2 linked regions of the Hyphomicrobium denitrificans ATCC 51888 genome follow. The protein of the gene in region 1 interacts with the protein of each later gene in a pairwise test. Links are inferred from orthologs where the notes say so. Each region holds a gene or a part of one and is shown in the gene's direction. Other genes may lie near its edges.

The links. The genes of interacting proteins can lie anywhere in the genome.
Region 2: the proteins of hflK (region 1) and ftsH interact in binary tests that used the Escherichia coli proteins (3 or more experiments, as listed by UniProt). The link is inferred for Hyphomicrobium denitrificans ATCC 51888 from one-to-one orthologs.

Annotation. Positions count from the first base shown.
Region 1 is NC_014313.1:279,917-285,813, forward strand. Bases 377-3,341 are described here. They hold hflK (FtsH protease activity modulator HflK), read left to right. Parts: upstream 377-1,255; coding sequence 1,256-2,428; downstream 2,429-3,341. Other genes in these bases: HDEN_RS01300 (dihydrofolate reductase), read left to right, coding at 487-999; hflC (protease modulator HflC), read left to right, coding at 2,430-3,341; HDEN_RS01315 (DUF2065 domain-containing protein), read left to right, coding at 3,338-3,341. Also shown: HDEN_RS17890 (hypothetical protein), read right to left, coding at 1-261; more of HDEN_RS01315, read left to right, coding at 3,342-3,523; HDEN_RS01320 (Do family serine endopeptidase), read left to right, coding at 3,655-5,118; HDEN_RS01325 (phosphatidylserine decarboxylase), read left to right, coding at 5,162-5,875.
Region 2 is NC_014313.1:2,473,556-2,481,499, reverse strand. Bases 2,006-4,962 are described here. They hold ftsH (ATP-dependent zinc metalloprotease FtsH), read left to right. Parts: upstream 2,006-2,484; coding sequence 2,485-4,440; downstream 4,441-4,962. Other genes in these bases: folP (dihydropteroate synthase), read left to right, coding at 4,774-4,962; tilS (tRNA lysidine(34) synthetase TilS), read left to right, coding at 2,006-2,353. Outside these bases: tol-pal system protein YbgF, read left to right, coding at 1-998; more of tilS, read left to right, coding at 1,022-2,005; more of folP, read left to right, coding at 4,963-5,877; HDEN_RS11920 (pyridoxamine 5'-phosphate oxidase family protein), read left to right, coding at 5,909-6,523; HDEN_RS11915 (APC family permease), read right to left, coding at 6,528-7,868; HDEN_RS11910 (hypothetical protein), read right to left, coding at 7,911-7,944. UniProt on the Escherichia coli protein: Acts as a processive, ATP-dependent zinc metallopeptidase for both cytoplasmic and membrane proteins. Plays a role in the quality control of integral membrane proteins.

The DNA of each region.
Region 1 (5,897 bases):
GATATTGTCGCCGGAGAGACTAGAAACGGGCAGGCCAATCAATATGACACCAACGGTATCGTTTGTGCGGGCGTTTTCCTGTTGAATCGATGCGCTAGATAGCGCTGCAGAAAGGCGGTTGCTTTCTTCCGCCAGCTGAGGGCAGCTCCAATTCTGATAGCCGACTTCGCTTATGTATGCCGGTGCAATGCTATCCGGCGATTTTGCGCAGGCGGAAACGAACAAAGCGAAAATTGCGATGCCCAATGGCGTGGATTTCACGAATTCCCCCAATCTTTATGATTTGAGCACATTGATGAGCGATTCTCGGTCTGTCGCAATGTTGCTGCTGAAATAGCCGTAGGGTTTCCCACATTCGGCAAACAGTTGAATCGGGAATTGCGCCGTTTAATGGCTTGCTAGTCGGTGTTGATGAACCGATTCGGCGCATTGGCAGGCTACGACGTAGGATTTGATTCTCGTGTCTGCCGTTGCTATCGGTCGGGGATGAATGACTTACCTATTTCCCTGGTCGTCGCCGTTTCGGAAAACGGCGTCATCGGCCGTGACGGCGCGCTGCCGTGGCGGCTCTCGTCCGATCTCAAGCTGTTCCGCAAGCTGACGATGGGCAAGCCCATGATCATGGGGCGGCGGACGTTCCAGTCGATCGGCAAGGCGCTCGACGGCCGTGACAACATCGTCGTGACGCGCGATCCGGCGTTCGATGCGGCCGACGTTTCGACCTGCGAAAACGTCACCGAAGCGCTGACGCTGGCGCGCATCCTGGCGACCACGCGCGGGGCCGATGAGATCATGGTTATCGGCGGCGTCGCGGTGTTCGATGCCACGCTGCCGGTTGCAGATCGCATCTATCTGACGCGCGTTCATGTGAGCGTGGAAGGCGACAGGTATTTTCCGCCGCTTGACGACGCCGTTTGGCAGGAAGTGGCGAAAGAAGCCTTGCCGCAAGGGCCGCGCGACGAGTTTGCGTCGACGCTCAGCGTTTACGAACGCAGGTAAAAGAGTGCGCGAGCCGGCGTCTCAAACCCTTGAAGCGCCGCCGCGACGCCCCAAATTCCGATAATCCAAGGGGTTGGGAATTTGCGATCGAGGGAACCGTACCTTATAAGCTCCCCCGAACCTTGTTTTCTTTTGCGTCCCCGAGGCTTTCACCGTGCACGTCTCAATGTCGTCTTCCGACCGACGCCGCACCGAGGAGCCGGAAGGCGGATGCGTCACTTCAATTTCAGCTCAGATGCGAGAGAGGCCCTGATTTATGCCCTGGAGTAATCAAGGCGGCGGAAAAGGCAGCGGTGGTGGCGGCGGCGGCGGCGGTCCGTGGGGGCAAGGGCCTTGGGGCTCTGGCGGTGGCGGCGGCAAGGAGCCGCCGGATCTCGATGAGATTTTGCGTCGTGGCCAGGACCGCATGCGCCGTGTCATGCGCGGCGGCGGTGGCGGCGCCGGAGGCAATGGCTCGGGCGGCATCGGCGGCGGCGTTCCGAAGACGTTTATTTTCCTCGTCGGGCTTCTGCTTCTCGCCGGCGCAACGTTCTACGGCTTCTTCTATCGCGTGAATCCCGACGAGCAGGGCATCGTTCTGCGCTTTGGCGAATACAACCGTTGGGATACGCCAGGTCTACATTGGCGTTTGCCGTATCCAATCGAAGAAGTGCGGCTGCCGAAAGTCACGCAGCAGCGGACGATCGAAGTCGGCAGCGCCCGTAGTACCCTCGGAGCGCGCGACAGCGGCCTGATGCTGACCGGCGACGGCAGCGTCGTCGATGTCCGCTTCGTCGTGTTCTGGCGCATCAGCCCGGACAAGAGCGAAAATGGCGATACCGGCGTCCAGCAGTTCCTATTCAATATCGCGCAGCCGGAGACGACGGTGCGTGAGGTTGCCGAAAGCGCGATGCGTGAAGTGGTCGGCCAGTCGGCATTGCAGCCGCTTCTGACAGGTGGGCGGCAGCAAATTCAGGAAGACGTGCAAAAGCTGATGCAGAAGACGCTCGATTATTATCGGGCGGGCATCAAGATCGACCAGATCCAGCTCAAGGAAGTCGATCCGCCGGAAGAAGTCATCGGCTCGTTCCGCGAGGTTGCGGCGGCCGCGCAAGAGAGAGAAACGCTGGTCAAGCAGGCGCAAACCTACGCCGACCAGGTTACGCCGAGAGCGCGAGGCGATGCCGATCGCATCGTAGCCGCGGCCGAAGGCTATCGCGACCAGACCGTCGCCGAGGCAACCGGTCAGGCGGCGCGCTTCCTCAAGGTCTACGACGAATACAAGAAGGCGCCGGACGTCACGCGGCAGCGCTTGTATCTCGAAATGCAGGAGCGCGTGCTCGAGGGCGCCGACAAGATCATCATCGACCAGAAGAGTGGCCAGGGCGTCGTGCCTTACCTGCCGCTAGATCAGCTGCAGAAGCGTGAAACGTCCGAAGGATCGAAATAATATGCGCGCATTCTTCGCTTTCATTCTTACGGTATTGGGCCTCGCGGCTGCGGGTCTCTATGCCTCGGCATTCATCGTGCATCAGAACGAGCAGGCGATGGTGCTGCGCTTCGGTAAAACGCAGCAGATCATCGAGACGCCCGGACTGAAGTGGAAAGTTCCGTTCATCGATACGGTCGAGAAATTCGACAAGCGTATTCTCGATCTCGATACGACGGAGCAGGAAGTCACGGCGGCGGATCAGCAGCGCTTGATCGTCGACGCCTATGCGCGTTACCGCATCACGGACCCGCTCAAGTTCTATCAGAACGTGCGCAACGAAGAGCGCGTGCGTGAAGTCGTCGGACCGCTGATCGAATCTGAAATCCGGCGCGTGCTCGGTTCTGCGACGCTGCAGGAGATCGTCAAGGACAAGCGCGAGTCGCTGATGAAGGAGATCGCGGCGCAGGTGAACAAAGAAGGCCGCGATTACGGACTTGAAGTCGTCGACGTGCGTCTCAAGCGCGCCGATCTGCCGAAGGTGAACCTCGTCAAGGTCTACGATCGCATGCGCGCCGACCGCGTTCGTGAGGCAACGGAGCTTCGGGCGCAGGGTGAAGCCGAGAGCAACCGCATTCGCGCCAACGCCGACAAGGCGGTGACGATCATCAAGGCGACGGCGACGCAGAAGTCGGACGAAATTCGCGGTGACGGCGAAGCTCAGCGCAGCCGCATCTTCGCGGACGCGTTCGGAAAGGACCCGGACTTCTTCCAGTTCTACCGTTCGATGCAGGCGTACACGACGGCGATCAAGCCGAGCGACACGCGTTTGCTTCTGTCGCCGAGCAGCGACTTCTTCCGCTACTTCGAAGATCCGAACGGTGGCGTGAAACGGGCTCCGGCGCCTTCCGTCACGGTCACGCCTGAGCGATGAACGATCTTCTGACCGGCCTCGGAGTAGCCCTTGTTCTTGAAGGGCTACTCTGGGCGGTCGCCCCGGATGCTGCGCGGCGTGTCGTCACGGACATCGCCAGCCGGGGAAACGGCCCGATTCAGGCCGGAGCTCTCGTGGCCGTCGCGTTTGGAGTTTTTCTCGTCTGGCTCGTCCGAGGATAAGGTCGGAAGCCGACTTGTCCCCCCATCCCGGCTATATGCTACGATCGTCACTTTGATGCTGCGATCTTGCGCCACTGAAGCCCCATAGGTCCCGCCGAGCGTCGCGTGGGGTCGGACACTGGAGTTCTGCGATGACCGGAAAAATATCCGTGCTTATGCCTCGGCTGCTGCTCAGCGCGATCATGACGATGGCGCTGTTTTCGTGTCCGGCGCAGGCGTTCCAGAACGGCCCGGCGTCGGTTGCGCCGGTCGCGAAGAAGCTCGTCGACGCCGTCGTCAACATCTCCACCTCGCAGACCGTCAAGGGACCGAGCGGCGTGCCGCTGCCGAAGGTGCCGAAGGGCGCGCCGTTCGAGGACTTCTTCGACGACTTCTTCAACAAGCGCGGCGGCGTTCCCAATTCGGATCGCAAGATTTCGTCGCTCGGCTCCGGCTTCGTGATCGACGGCAACGAAGGCCTGATCGTCACCAATAACCACGTGATCGAAGGCGCCGAAGAGATCGAGATCAATTTTCACGATGGCTCGAAGCTGAAGGTCGACAAGGTGCTCGGCCGCGATACGAAGGCCGATCTCGCGCTGCTCAAGGTCACGCCGAAGAAGCCGCTCAAGGACGTCAAGTTCGGGCCGTCGGCCACGCTCGAAGTCGGCGACTGGGTGATGGCGATCGGCAATCCGTTCGGGCTCGGGGGCTCGGTTTCGCTGGGCATCATCTCGGCGAAGAGCCGCGACATCAATTCCGGGCCTTACGACGATTATCTGCAGACCGATGCTGCGATCAACAAGGGCAACTCGGGCGGGCCGCTGTTCAACATGGACGGCGAAGTGATCGGCGTGAATACGGCCATCATATCGCCGACCGGCGGCTCGATCGGCATCGGCTTTGCCGTGCCTTCGGACACGGTCGCGAACGTCGTCGATCAGCTGAAGCAATTCGGTGAAGTCCGGCGCGGCTGGCTTGGTGTGAAGATTCAGACGGTGACGGACGACATCGCCGAGACGCTCGGCGTGCCGGAAAACAGCGGCGCGTTGATCGCGGCCGTGACGCCCGAGAGCCCGGCGGCGAAAGCAGGCCTCGAAGCCGGCGACGTCATTCTGAAGTTCGACAACAAGGACGTGACTTCGATGCGCGGCCTGCCGAGGATCGTGGCGCAGGCGCCGATCGGCAAAGCCGCGGATGTCGAGCTTCTGCGCAAAGGCGAGCGCAAGACGCTGCAAGTGACGGTCGGGCGCCTTGATGACGGCGACGACACCGACAGCGATCTGAAAGAGCAGGGCAGCGAGAGCCCGGCGCCGGGATCGTCGATCATCGGGCTCAAGCTTTCGGCGCTGACGTCGGAACTCCGGCGCAAGTACGGACTCGATGACAAGATCAAAGGCGTGGTCGTCGAAAGCATCGATCCGCAAAGCGCGGCAGCGAAAAAGGGCATCAAAGCCGGCGATGTGATCGTCGAGGCGGCGCAGGAAGCGGTGAGCGATCCGGGCGACGTCGCGGCGAGCGTCGATAAGGTCAGGAAGGCCGGACGCAAGGCCGTGCTATTCCGCGTCGAAGACGGCAAGGGCGATCTTCGCTTCGTTGCCGTGCCAATCTCGTAATCCCGCGCGATTTTCGCAGTTCATCGCGCGCCAGGAGGCAAACGTGTCTGGAAACCACGGACTTCTCGATACCATCTTTGAATCGTTCGCGCCGGTGCATCCGGACGGGCACAAGTTCATCGCCATCGGCGCGGTGGTTACTTTGATCTTCTTCCTGATCTATCCGCCGCTCGGATGGATCGCGGCCGCGATTACAGCGTGGGTCGTTTATTTCTTCCGCGATCCGGCGCGCGTCACGCCGTTGCGGCCGGGTCTCGTCGTCTCGGCGGCGGACGGCAAGATTTCGTCGATCGAGAAAGTGACGCCGCCCGCCGAACTCGGGATGGGTCCGGAAGAACGCGTGCGCATTTCGACGTTCCTTTCGGTCTTCGACGTGCACATCAACCGTTCGCCGGTGGCGGGCCGCATCGTGCGCTCGCTTTATGTGCCGGGCGCATTTCTCAATGCGGCGCTCGATAAGGCGAGTGAAGACAATGAACGGCGTATTCTGGTGATCGAGACGCCGACCGAGGGCGAAATCGGCGTCGTGCAGATTGCGGGGCTTGTCGCGCGCCGGATCGTGACGTTCTCGCAGATCGGCGACGTGATCGGGGCCGGACAGCGATTCGGATTGATCCGCTTCGGTTCGCGTGTGGATGTTTATCTGCCACCCGGTAAGGTCGCTCTTGTGAGCGTCGGCCAACGAGCGGTTGCGGGCGAAACGGTTTTCGCCGATCTTCAATCGGTCGAGCCCGAGCGTGAGGCGCGTCTCGCTTAGGCCGCCTGAGCCAGAGGGACCA
Region 2 (7,944 bases), 2.2 Mb from region 1 along the record:
CTAAGCGCAAACTGATTCCAGTTCGGTTCGGAATTCCTGTGGCGGCAGTCGCGTTGCTTGTCGCGGCGACGCCTGCGCTTGCTCAGTCCAAGGATAAAGCGCCGAAGGCGGCTGACAGCGGGCTGCAGACGCGCGTTCAGTCGCTCGAAGAACAACTCGTCGATATGCAGGTCGTCGTCGGCACGCTCGAGACGTTGGCGAAGAGCGGTGGCTCCGCGCCCGCGCCATTTCCGGCTTCGACAGCCGGAGGCGACGGCGATGCGGCGCGCATCGAAAGTCTCGAGACTCAGATCCGCGCGCTGACCGCTCAGGTCCAGCAGCTTTCCGATCAGGTTCGCAGCCTCGGCGGTACGCCGCGCCGGTCCGACATCCCGCCATCCTCGGCCACTGCGTCGGCTGCTGACGGAACCTACCCGCAAGCACACGATGGCGAGCCAAGCCCCGGATTCGGCTCGACGACGGTCGCCGCGGGCGAGGACGCGATCGGCGGTTTGCTCAGCAGCGATAGCGCGCATTCGCCGAACGCTGCTCCGGCCGCTGGAAACCCGGCCGCGGAAGCGCCGCCGGCATCGGTCGCAACGGCGGCGTTGGCTCCGGCCAGTGAGTCGAGCAACGATCCGAAACAGCTCTATGAGCAGGCTTACGGCTATCTCTTGCAGCGCGATTACGGCGCGGCGGAAACGTCGTTCACTGAGTTCTTGAAGAAGTTTCCGAACGACTCGCTTTCCGGCAACGCGCAATACTGGCTCGGCGAAACGCATTTCGTCCGCGGGCAATACAAGGCTGCCGCAAGCGCATTCTTGAAGGGCTATCAAACGTACGCGCAAGGCGCGAAGGCCCCCGACAGCTTGCTGAAACTCGCGATGTCGCTCGATCGTCTTGGTCAGAAAGATGCGGCGTGCTCCTCGTTCGCTGAGTTGGCGACCAAGTTTCCGACGGCTCCCAAGAGCGTCAAGACGCGCGCACAGAGCGAACGTCAGCGCGTCGGGTGCCAGTAACGCGTAGCTGGCGGTGAAGAGCGATGTCGCGCGGCTCACATCTGCCGATCACACCAGACGAAGCGGACGCCGCGTTCGAGCCGCTCGCGAAGTTTGAGCACGTCGTCCTCGCAGTTTCGGGCGGACCGGATAGCATGGCTCTGCTCGTGCTGGCCTCCGAATGGCGTCAACGCCGAAACGGCGCTCCGCCATCGCTCTCCGTCGCAACGGTCGATCACGGACTGCGTCCCGAATCTCCGCGCGAAGCCGAGTTCGTCGCAAGCGAAGCGCAGCGATTAGGACTGCCGCACGTCACATTGCCTTGGACGGGCGAGAAGCCGTCGCGCGGCATTCCCGACGCCGCACGCCGCGCACGTTACCGGCTGCTCGATGATCATGCACGCGCGCTGAGCGCGAGCGATGTCGCCGTCGTCACCGCGCATCATCAAGGCGATCAGGCCGAGACGTTCGCCATGCGCCTCGCACGCGGAGCCGGCGTCAACGGGCTCGCCGGAATGCCGGCCGAACGCGTGTTGCACGAAGGCTCGACCGTCAGCCTCGTGCGGCCGCTGCTGGCGTTCGCCAAATCCCGCCTCATCGCAACGCTCGAAGCACGCGGGCTATCGAGTGTCGATGATCCGAGCAACTCGGATCATCGCTATGAGCGCGCGCGCATGCGAAGTGCGCTCTCCGATCTCGATGCGGCCGGAATTTCGCCTGCGGCGTTGGCAACATCCGCACGGCGTCTCGGTGAGGCGGAGGCCGCGTTGCGTTACGCCGACGAATGCTTCGCCGCGACTCTCGCGCTCTCGTTCGGAAACGAAGTCTTCGCCGCCTTCGACCGCAACGCCTTCCGCGCCGGTCCCGCGTTGCTCCGCCAGCGCCTTCTCGGGAGCCTCATCGCACGTTACGGAGGCGCCAGCGAACGACCCGACCTTGTCGAAATCGAAGACCTCACGGCTCGACTTCAGGCGGAAGACAAAAGTACTGCAACGCTCGGCGGCGTGATGGTCTCCAGCGGCAGCCGTTTCGTCCGCGTCTGGCGCGAGGCGGGGCGGCTCACGCAGTCTGACCTTATTCTATCTCCAGGTGAGAGCCGGACGTGGGATCGCAGGTTCATTGTCCAGCGTGCGGCGGACGCGATCGGGGCGGTAAAAGTACGTCCGCTCGGCGCGGAGAATTACGCGAGGATTGCGGGCCGTCTCGCCGCTAAATATCGGCCGCCGTCGCGGGCGGCACATGCGCTGCCGTCGTTCTGGCAGGGTGACGATTTGGTCGCGGTGCCGTCGCTCGCCCCCTTCGCCGTCGCATCGCAGGCGTCGCTTGAGGAGACGGGCTGCCAACTCAAGGCATTGGCAGCCGCGGCTGCTTGTTAAGGATTTATCGGCAGGCTGTAGGCCGAACTTGTGCGGATGTGTCGAGCCTCTTATGTTAAGCGGGAACCCGGCCCCATGCTCAGCCGGAGCCCAGAACGCTGGCCGCGTCACTGGCCTAAACAGGGAACCAAATGAACCCTAATTATCAGAAGCTTGCGATCTGGGCGGCGCTGCTCGTCCTGCTGCTCGCGTTATACAACCTGGTTAGCAACCCGAGCCAGTCCAGGCATTCAAACGAGATTCAATATTCGGAATTTCTTGACGCTGTCGATAAGGGTACTGTGTCGGAAGCGGTTCTGGCAGGTAATCGTATCACCGGCACGAAGCGCGATGCGTCTGGCAGCGAAGCCGCATTCGCGACGTACGCTCCTGAAGACCCGAATCTCGTGACCCGCCTGCGTGAGAAGGGTGTGAAGTTCAAAGCGCGGCCTGCAGAGGATGAAGTGCAGTCGATCACGAGCATTCTGCTGAGTTGGTTCCCGATGCTGCTTCTGATCGGCGTCTGGATCTTTTTCATGCGACAGATGCAGTCCGGCTCCGGGCGTGCGATGGGCTTCGGCAAATCGCGCGCGAAACTCCTGACCGAGCGCCACGGCCGCGTCACGTTCGATGACGTCGCCGGCGTCGATGAGGCGAAATCCGATCTCGAGGAGATCGTCGAGTTCCTTCGCGATCCGCAGAAGTTCCAGCGCCTCGGCGGACGCATTCCGCGCGGCTGTCTGCTCGTCGGCCCTCCCGGCACCGGTAAGACGCTGATCGCGCGCGCCGTTGCCGGCGAAGCCAACGTGCCGTTCTTCACGATCTCGGGCTCCGACTTCGTCGAAATGTTCGTCGGTGTCGGCGCGAGCCGTGTCCGCGACATGTTCGAGCAGGCGAAGAAGAACGCGCCCTGCATCATCTTCATCGACGAAATCGACGCCGTCGGCCGCCATCGCGGCGCCGGTCTCGGCGGCGGCAACGACGAGCGTGAGCAAACGCTCAATCAGTTGCTCGTCGAGATGGACGGCTTCGAAGCCAACGAAGGCATCATCATCATCGCGGCGACCAACCGCCCCGACGTGCTCGATCCCGCGTTGCTGCGTCCCGGCCGTTTCGACCGCCAGATCATGGTGCCGAATCCGGACGTCAACGGACGCGAAAAGATCCTCCGCGTGCATATGAAGAAAGTGCCGCTGGCACCCGACGTCGATCCGAAGGTCATCGCGCGCGGTACGCCGGGCTTCTCGGGCGCCGATCTCGCGAACCTCGTCAACGAGGCAGCGCTGCTTGCCGCTCGCCGCAACAAGCGGCTCGTGACGCAGGCCGAGTTCGAGGATTCCAAAGACAAGGTCATGATGGGCGCTGAGCGCAAGACCATGGCCATGACGCAGGAAGAAAAGCTTGCGACCGCCTATCACGAAGCGGGCCATGCCATCGTCAACCTCGTCGTGCCGGGCAACGATCCGCTGCACAAGGTGACGATCGTACCGCGCGGCCGTGCGCTGGGCGTGACGATGAGTTTGCCCGAGCGCGATCGCCTCAGCTATTCGAAGCAGTGGTGCGAAGGCAAAATCGCGATGGCCTTCGGTGGCCGCGTCGCCGAGCAGATCATCTACGGTCGCGAGCACTTGAACACCGGCGCGTCGAGCGACATCAGCCAGGCGACCGGGATCGCCAAGCGCATGGTCACGGAATGGGGTATGAGCGACAAGCTCGGTCCGCTGCTGTACTCGGAGAACTCGCAGGAAGTCTTCCTCGGGCATTCGATCACGCAGCAGAAGAACATGAGCGAGGAAACCGCCAAGCTCATCGACGAGGAAACCCGTCGCATCGTCACCACCGGGCAGAGCATCGCCTGGGAAGTGCTGACGAAGCACAAGGCCGAACTCGAAACCATGGCGCAGGCGCTCATGGAATACGAGACGATCACCGGCGAAGAGTGCCAGGCGATCATGCGCGGCGAGAAGATCGCCCGTCGCGATGACGACGATGGCACGAAGGGTTCGGCAGGATCGGCAGTGCCCTCGGCCGGGCGTCAACCGCCCCGTCCGCGCAGCGAGCCATCGGGCGGCATCGACATCGGGCCGGAACCCCAGCCGCAAGGTTGAGCCTCCGCTCAAACGCACGATCCACGATCAAACGGCCGCGACCCGCTCGCGGCCGTTTTGTTTGCCGACCTCCAACAGAGCCATCAGTCCGAGTGAAGACGCCGACGAAGCTCCGCTCTAATTCCCCTCCCCTTGACGGGGAGGGGTCAGGGGTGGGGTGGAGAGCCAGGCGGAATATCAACGGCCTGACCGACCCCATCAGCGACCAACGTCAACTCGTCCAACGGCTCGCGCATCTCCGCCCCCCCTTCGACGGCGCGGCGTGAAAATCCAGGCGCACGTTTGAAACTTTTCTCGTAAGAACACCTGCACAGCGATGGACACGGACGCCGAATGAAACGCTCGATTTACCTCCAGCCGACTGCGATCTTCTGGGACAGGAGCCGACGCCGCGCCATCGACGAGCCCGATATCCCGGAATGGCGCGGATTGCCGCTCGCAGGCGGGCGCTTGTCGTTCGCCGCGCTGGATGTCTTGACGCGCGCGACGCCGGAAACGAAGCGGCGCACGATCGTCCTCGGCGATGCGTTCAGCGGCGACTGGGGCCGCGAGGCTCTGGCGGCAGCCGACATCCTCGAGGAACTATCCACGCAGCGTCCACGCATCGCCGGATTGTCGCTCGACCGGCCCCGCATCATGGGCATCGTCAACGTCACGCCGGACAGCTTCTCCGACGGCGGCGAAAACCTCGACGCCGAGAAGGCAATCGCGCACGGTCTTCAGCTCGTCGCCGAAGGCGCCGACATCCTCGATATCGGCGGCGAGAGCACGCGCCCGCAGTCGGACGCTGTTGCACTCGACGAGGAACTGCGTCGCGTCCTCCCGGTCATCGAAGGCCTGCGCGCCCGCACCGACGCCGTGATCTCAATCGATACGCGCAAGGCCGAGGTGATGCGCCGCGCCGCCGCTGCCGGGGCCGACATTCTGAATGACGTCTCGGCGTTCACGCATGATCCGGACTCGCTCGCCGTCGCGGCTGAAACCGAGCTGCCCGTCGTCATCATGCACGCGCAGGGCGATCCGAAAACGATGAACGACAATCCGCAGTATGACGATGTCGTCCTCGACGTATTCGATTACCTCGAAAGCCGCGTGCAGGCCTGTGTCGCCGCCGGAATCCCGAAATCGAAAATCGTCGTTGATCCCGGCATCGGCTTCGGCAAGCACCTTCATCACAACGTCGCGGTGATGGCGGGGCTGTCGCTCTATCACGGTCTCGGCGTGCCGATCCTTCTCGGTGCGAGCCGCAAGAAAATGATCGGCCAGCTCTGCAACGTCGATGACGCGAAGGATCGCGTGTCGGGATCGCTGGCGACGGCCATCGCGGGTGTCGGATCGGGCGTGCAGATCGTGCGCGTTCACGACGTCAAGGAAACGAAGCAGGCGATCGAGGTCTGGCGCGCCTGTACGGCGGGCACCGAAAAGGGGTTGGATTAACCGAGGGATCAAGCGCGGGAGATTGGCTCTGATGCAAATTGCTTCCGACATCGCATTCACACCGTCCGTCAAGGCCGAACAGTCAAAGCGCGGTTCGCGTCTTCAATACGAGCGGATGGAACGTACGAGGGGCTGGCCGAGCACCGTCACGCCGGACCTCACCGCATTCATCGCCGATGCGCGCTCCTTCTACCTTGCAACGGCGAGCGCCGACGGCCAGCCTTACATCCAGCATCGCGGCGGGCCCGCGGGGTTTCTCAAGATCCTCGACGACAAGAGGCTGGCGTTCGCTGATTATGTTGGAAACCGGCAGTACATCACGATCGGCAATCTCGCCGAGAATCCGAAAGCCTACATATTCATCATGGATTACGTGCATCAGCGGCGCGTAAAGCTCTGGGGTACGGCGAAGGTGATCGAAGGCGATGACGAGCTGCTGTCGAAGCTGAGCGATCCGACATATCGCGCGCGGCCGGAACGCGTGATCGTCTTCACGATCGAAGCCTGGGATCAGAACTGCCCGCAGCATATTCCGCGGATGCTGCCATTTGACGAAGTGGCAGGCGCGATTGGACGGCTGCAAACGCGGATCGCCGATCTCGAAACGGAAAATGCCCGCCTGCGCAACGACTCCAAGGCGCAATGAAGGCTCACCGGACGTCCGATTTTCCCATCCGAAGCACTGCGTAAAGCGCGAGGATCAGGGCGATCAGCGCGCCTGCGAGAGCGGGCGCGCGCCAGTCGCTGCTTGCCAGTCGCGTCAAAAGCAGACCCGTGCAAACGGCAATTCCCGCAAGCGGCAGGATCACCGGTATTTCGAACTGGCCCGGCTTTTCGTCGGCGCGGCGCTTGAGCGTAACGAGCGAAGCATTGACGGCGATGAACACCACAAGAAGCAGCAAGACGGTCGCCGCAGCAAGGTCGGCGATGCCGCCCGCAATCACCAGCAGCAGGGACACCGCAAGCAGCGCCAGCACGGCGATATGCGGCGTGCGTTGCTTCGCGTGGAGCCGCCCGAAATGATTCGGCAGCAATCCTTGTCCGGACATGCCGTAGATCAGGCGCGAGGCCGTGACGTAATTCACGAGCGCAGTGTTCGCGACCGAGAACAGCGCAATGAATGTCATGATGCCTGGCGGAATTCCCGGCGCGCTGCGGCGCATGACTTCAGTCAGCGGGCTCGATGTCGTCGCCAGCTCATGCCACGGGACAACCGACACGGCAGTGACCGCGACCGCTATGTAGAGCAGCGCCGCCGTAAAGGTCGCGATGATCAGACCGCGCGGAATAGTCCGCTCCGGATCTTTGCATTCCTCCGCGACGTTGATCGCATCCTCGAATCCGATGAACGCGAAGAACGTCAACACCGACGCCTGCAGTACGATCACGCCGAAGGCCGTATCCGCGCGTTCCGGCGGCGTCTGGAAGTAGTCGACGCTGCCCCAGTAGGAAATGCCGGATGCAATCACGAGCAGCAAACCGCCGACTTCCATCAGCGTGCAAACCACGTTGACCCACATGCTCTCGCGGATGCCGCGAAAGACGATGCCGCCGAGAATGAGAAGAAATCCGATGGCGATGAATGTCGGTGAAAGCTGTTCGAGGCCCGCGATATCCGCAAGGATGGTGGCGAAAATTTTGGATTGCGTTGCGATCGACGTCAGGCCCGAAGCCACAAGCGCGAGCCCGATGATGAAGCTCACGATTGGAAGGCGAAACGCGCGCCCCGTCACGTACGCGGCGCCTCCCGCCCTCGGATAGCGCGAGCCGAGCGACGCATAGGAAAGCGACGTCAGCAGAGCGGCGCAGAGCGCGACGACAAACGACAACCAGACCGCAGATCCGGCCTCGCCGGCAGCCTTTCCGATCAGTCCGTAAATCCCCGACCCGACCATGCTGCCGAGCGCGTAGAGCGCGAGCTGTGTCGTGCCGATCGAGCGGCGCAGAACAGGCCCGTCCCCTTGCGTCCGGTCACTTACATTGTCGCTCATGCGGTGCTCCGATGCGCGACGACACGCGGATGGGATTGAGGCTCAGCTCGCGGCGGCCTTGCGGTCGGCGAGACGC